Halohasta litchfieldiae: one gene and its partner. The main gene of each other region encodes a partner of the protein of the gene in region 2 in a complex. Links are inferred from orthologs where the notes say so. Each region holds a gene or a part of one and is shown on either strand. Other genes may lie near its edges.

Evidence for each region.
Region 1: HALTADL_RS05470 (region 2) and rplX share a complex: the UniProt entries of both Methanocaldococcus jannaschii proteins name them as parts of the 50S ribosomal subunit. The link is inferred for Halohasta litchfieldiae from one-to-one orthologs.

Annotation. Positions count from the first base shown.
Region 1 is NZ_CP024845.1:3,246,671-3,249,568, reverse strand. Bases 23-2,898 are described here. They hold rplX (50S ribosomal protein L24), read left to right. Parts: upstream 23-1,217; coding sequence 1,218-1,580; downstream 1,581-2,898. Other genes in these bases: HALTADL_RS16540 (30S ribosomal protein S14), read left to right, coding at 2,795-2,898; HALTADL_RS16545 (50S ribosomal protein L5), read left to right, coding at 2,272-2,802; HALTADL_RS16550 (30S ribosomal protein S4e), read left to right, coding at 1,577-2,275; HALTADL_RS16560 (50S ribosomal protein L14), read left to right, coding at 818-1,216; HALTADL_RS16565 (30S ribosomal protein S17), read left to right, coding at 474-818. Also shown: more of HALTADL_RS16570, read left to right, coding at 1-22. UniProt on the Methanocaldococcus jannaschii protein: One of two assembly initiator proteins, it binds directly to the 5'-end of the 23S rRNA, where it nucleates assembly of the 50S subunit. Located at the polypeptide exit tunnel on the outside of the subunit.
Region 2 is NZ_CP024845.1:1,080,253-1,082,995, forward strand. Bases 4-2,724 are described here. They hold HALTADL_RS05470 (eL43 family ribosomal protein), read left to right. Parts: upstream 4-1,091; coding sequence 1,092-1,358; downstream 1,359-2,724. Other genes in these bases: HALTADL_RS05460 (aldo/keto reductase), read left to right, coding at 4-153; HALTADL_RS05465 (DUF2103 domain-containing protein), read left to right, coding at 260-991; HALTADL_RS05475 (DNA-directed RNA polymerase subunit P), read left to right, coding at 1,367-1,501; HALTADL_RS05480 (KEOPS complex subunit Pcc1), read left to right, coding at 1,506-1,772; HALTADL_RS05485 (prefoldin subunit beta), read left to right, coding at 1,868-2,257. Also shown: more of HALTADL_RS05460, read left to right, coding at 1-3; more of HALTADL_RS05495, read right to left, coding at 2,725-2,743. UniProt on the Methanocaldococcus jannaschii protein: Binds to the 23S rRNA.

The DNA of each region.
Region 1 (2,898 bases), 2.2 Mb from region 2 along the record:
GAAACACTCACACGACACGAACTCATCGGCCTCCCGATTCGGGTGGTCGACGCCGCCAGTGCCGACTCCGTCGGTATCTCAGGCCGCGTTGTCAGCGAGACGATGAAGACGCTTGTCGTGTCGACTGATTCGGGTGCAAAACGCGTGCCGAAGTCGCAGTCGACGTTCGAAGTCGCAGTCAGCGAGGAATCGATTGACGACCAAGGTGCAGGCGTGCACACAAATGAAGCCGCCGAGGTCACAGCGGGAGATCATCCCGCAGTGGACCCGTCAGACCGACGGGGCCGCAAGGACTCGGGGTCTTCGTCCAAACTCGGGAAGGAAACTGCGGGGGTCCGCCCTCGTCAGTCTTTGCCGTCGGAATGTTCCGTAAACCAACAGGGTGGATGCCAGGGCGGAGTCTACGTTACGGTGGATGGCAGCCGTCTACTCTCGCGGCCTGCAGAACGAACTGAACGCACAGGAGATTCGAAATGGCGATAGGACTTGACGTTCCTCTTCCTTCGGAACCACAGAACCCGGAGGAGTACGACTATGAGAAGTGTCCGTTTTACGGACAGCTTCCGGTTCGAGGCCAGACCCGCAGTGGGACTGTCGTCTCGACCGATATGGCAAAGACCGTCATCGTCGAGCAAGAGTACGACGTGTTCGTGCCGAAATACGACCGGTATATGAAACGCCGATCCCGTATTCCAGCGCACGTACCCGGTGTACTCGACTCGCTCGAAGTTGGTGACGAAGTAAAGATTGCGGAGACCCGACCGATCTCGAAGACGAAATCCCACGTGGTCGTCGAACTGCTTGGAGGCGATGCCTGATGGAGGCACTCAAAGCAGACGTCACGCAGGGACTCGAGAAGGGCTCGCTCATTACGTGTGCCGACAACACCGGCGCTCGTGAACTGCGAGTCATCAGCGTTGCGGGCTACTCCGGTACGAAGAACCGACACCCGAAAGCAGGGATCGCCGACAAAGTGACCGTCTCGGTCACCAAAGGCACCCCCGAAATGCGTCGACAGGTGCTGGAGGCCGTCGTGGTCCGCCAGCGCAAACCGATTCGTCGACCGGACGGTATTCGCGTGAAGTTCGAGGACAACGCCGCAGTTCTCATCGACGAGAACGGCGAGCCTCGAGGGACCGACATCAAGGGCCCAATCGCACGCGAAGTCGCCGAACGCTTCGGGAGCATTGCATCCACAGCGACGATGATTGTATAGCATGACTACACAACCACACAAACAGCGAAAATCCGCTGCAAACGCGTCGCTCCACGAGCGACACGAGCAGGTCAAGGCGCCGCTTTCGCCCGAACTCCGCGAGGAGTACGACCAGCGCAGCGTCCGCGTCAACGCGGGCGACACCGTCGAAGTGCAGCGTGGCGACCACGCTGGCAGCGAGGGTGAGGTCATCAAGGTCGACCTCAAAGCGGCCGTCATTCACGTCGAAGAGGTTACTGTCGAGAAGTCCGATGGGGAGGAGGTTCCCCGACCGCTCGAAGCCAGTAACGTTCAGGTCATCGAGCTCGATCTCGAGGACCCACGCCGTGAGGCCCGGCTCGAAAGCGAGGAGGATAACGAATGAGCAACCACCAGAAACGACTCTCGGTACCGAACTCGTGGCCGGTCGAACGGAAGACCGAAACCTACACCGTGAAAGCGGGCGCAGGCCCCCACGGTGAAGACGGCGTTCCCCTGCTCGTCCTGCTACGGGACGTGCTGGGCTACGTCGACTCGAAAAAGGAAGCGCGCTACGCGCTGAATCAGGGCTCGATTCTCGTCAACGGGGATGCAATCTCCGACGAGCGACGCCCAATCGGCATGTTCGACATTCTCGCGTTCACCGAACGCGACGAGTTCTACCGCGTGTTCCCCGACGAGGGCGGTCGGCTTGCGCTGACCCCCATCGACGAGGACTCAGCAGGTAGTCGACTCGGGAAGATCGTCAACAAGGAGCAGGTCTCCGGCGGCGACTTCCAGCTCACACTCCACGACGGAACGAACGTCCGAACCGAGGACGTCAGCTACGAGACGAACGATTCGCTCGTTGTCGACAACGAGACCAAGGAGATCGTCGCCCACTTCGACTACGAAGAGGGCGCCCTCGTCACCGCCGTCGACGGCCAGCACGCTGGCCAGATCGGCACGGTCGAGGAGATCCAGGTCACACTCGGCAGCGGTTCGAACACGGTTGTCGTCGAGGCCGACGACGCAAGCTACGAGACGATCGAGAGCTACGTCGTTGTCATTGACGAGAACTTTACGGGTGATGACGAATGAGCGAGGCAGAAGCCGAGTTCCACGATATGCGAGAGCCGCGTATCGAGAAAGTCGTCGTCCACATGGCCGTCGGCGAAGGCGGACGCGAGCTCCAGAACGCCCAAGAGATCCTCGAAGAGATCGCGGGCCAAGAGAGCATCCAGACGCTCGCCAAACGAACGGTCCAGGAGTTCGAAATCCGCGAGGGAGACCCAATCGGTGCGAAAACGACACTCCGCGGCGACGACGCCCACGAGTTCCTCGAAACCGCACTCCCGATTACGGAGCTGTCGACGTCGCAGTTCGACAACGTCGGCAACTTCAGCTTCGGTGTCGCCGAACACACCGAGTTCCCGAGCCAAGAGTACGACCCACAGATCGGAATTTACGGGCTTGACATCACCGTCACGCTCGTCCGACCGGGCTACCGTGTCGCCCAGCGCGACAAGGGTACGCGGTCGATTCCGAGCGGTCATCAGATGACCGTCGACGATGCGGCCAGCTACATCGAGTCGAACTTCGATGTGGAGGTTGAGGCCAATGAGTGAAAGCGAAACAGACCAGACGTCCGGAGACAACGCGGAACGGACGGGACAGCAGCTGTCCTGTCGGCGCTGTGACCGAAAACAGGGGCTTGTCGGCAA
Region 2 (2,743 bases):
CACAAGGAGACAGTCACCGCACCGATTGTCGGCACCTCAAGCGTCGACCACCTCGAAGACGCCGTCGAAGCGCTCTCTATCGACTTGTCCGACAACGAACTGTCGTATCTCGAAGAACCGTACGAGCCGGTTCGGATCAGCGGTCACGAGTGAGAAGGCATGCGGGGCGCTCAGCGTGGCTCTCTGGAACTGAGACAACGAGTCGACTGGGACCGTACCGAACGGATGACGTTTTAATCGCTGGCCCTCATGTTCCGCTATGCACTGTGGGCAGTGCCACGCGGACCTCGACCGACCGGGCGACTACTGTCTGGTCTGTCACACTGCCAACTGCGACGGGGTCGTCGTCGAGTTCGACCGCGAGGCGGCCACCCTCACCATGCTCGACGACGAGGACATCCTCGGCGAGACCACGATCACAACCGTTCCCGAACCGGACGATGACCACCACGACCGAAACGCCGTGATGGAACTCCGCAACTTCGCGGGACGGGTCGCCGACGAGATCCAGCGCAAGCGCCCCGAAACCGTGTTTGCGGCCGGTGAGCGCGAACCCCTTCGAGAGACGCGCAAACAGCTCCATTACGAGTTTTATCGCGTTCCAGAGGACAACTCCGTGCAGGCAGTTATTGATCGGCGGGGGAATCGAGCCCTCGAAGTCGTCGACATCCCGCCACGCGAGAAAATCGGCGGCAGCCACTCGACCATTATTGGCGACCGGCAAGGACGAAAAGCGATCAGCGTGGTTGCGGACCATCCACACATCAAGAAAATCATTCCCGGCCCGATTGATGCCGGGGGAATCGGCTCCCAGAAGGGACTCCGGGCGAAGATTACACGGGCAGATACCAACGGCAACGTGCGAATGCTGTTGCGGGATGGCTCAAGCGTTCAGGAAAACCGACTGGTGACGACCGCGATGGATCTCGAAACCGGCGAGCGAGTACGGACAGATCTCAACGAGGCGCTGGCCGAGGAAGATCTGCAGTAGGCGCTGTCGACTGAGAGCCGAAACCGCATCCTGAAAGCGGCTCACACAGTAGGCTCGACACAACAGCTTTTTACCTATACTGGCAGTAGCACCTGCTACTATGGCCGAAAACAAGGCACGATCTACCGGCAGCGCTGGCCGATTTGGCGCACGGTACGGACGCGTCTCACGCAAGCGGGTCAAAGAGATCGAAGCGGGAATGCAGAACGCCGAGGTCGACGGCGACAGCGTCAAACGCGTCGGCACCGGCATCTGGGTCAACGAAGAGACCGGCGAGAAGTTCGCTGGCGGGGCTTACAAGCCAGAGACGCCCGGTGGACGACAGGTCCGACGGTCGATCCGCGCGGCACTCTCCGAAGACGAATAACACACCCGATGAGCTACAAATGTTCCCGCTGTAAACGAGACGTGACGCTCGACGAGTACGGCGGCGTTCGCTGTCCGTACTGCGGTCACCGCGTCCTGCTGAAGGAACGCGGCGGCGGCATCAAAGAAGTCCCCGTCGAGTAACCCGGTGTCCCCGCACGTTCATACTGCAGCTCTTTGCTTCGAGTATCCGACCGCCGCGGCCGCACGACTCATCGAGCGGAGCGTCCGCGTCGAAGTCGACCAACTCGACGCCGACCGGTCGACGGCTGGTGTGAGCCGAACCAATACGCGGGTCGAGGTCGACATTGCGGCCGACGATCTGGTCGCGCTTCGGGCGGGGCTCAACAGCTGGCTTCGGTATCTCTCGGTGGCCGAACAGGTGGCTGGCTGTGAGTCGACACGGCACTCGTAACCACCGTAATCAGCCGTGTTGAATTGTGAGGCGTTCGATACAGGTGGCCATCGGAATTGCGGGGGTTTTTGGGTGTGGCGACCAACTCGGAAGGTATGCAGGGTAATCTGCCGCCAGAAGCCCAGGAGAAGCTCGAAACGCTCCAGGATCTTCAAGAGACAGCACAGAACGTCGCCGAACAGAAACAGCAGACCGAGACCCAGCTCAACGACACCGAGACCGCCCTCGAAGCCCTCGAAGGCGTCGACGATGACTCGGTTATGTACCGCGAGGTCGGCGAACTGCTGATCCAGACCGACTACGACGAGGCCGCCGAGGACCTCGAAGAGAAACAGGAGAGCCTCGAAGTCCGCGTCGAGCAGCTCACCAAACAGGAAACCCGCGTCCAAGAACGCTTCGAGGACCTTCAGGAAGAGCTTCAGGAGATGCTCAGCGGTGCAGGCGGCCCCGGTGGTCCGCAGGGCCCCGGCGGCGCAGGCGCCTAAATGTCGGAGCCGACTGACGAGACCGTCGTTCAGACGGCCGCCGAGGCCGCTGAAGGTCTCGTCTTTGCCCGATTTGCGAACAGTGCAGTCAAAGACCTCGACATCACCGTCGGATTCGATGACGGGATTCTCGATGTCGACGTCTACTTGAATACCGTCGACGACACCGACGCTGACCCCGACGACGTGGCCCACGAAGCCATCGAGGCAGCCGAGGAAGCCGTCGACGAACTGTTTGCCTGAGCGGCACCTTGCCGCTGAGGTCGTTTTTACATTCGTGAGCGGCAGTGCTGAACCCGTTGAGCTGTTTCTCTACCGGATCGTGTGTCGAAGACAGAGATCAGCCGGATAATGAGATCGGCTACTATCGAGTCGCTGACTCGGCTACGTGTCGGGTGGCTTCCCTGAGAATCACGAACACGCTGAGTAGTATGCCGATGAAAAACAATGGCTGTAACGAGCCATCGGGTGATGCCGTCCCAACAA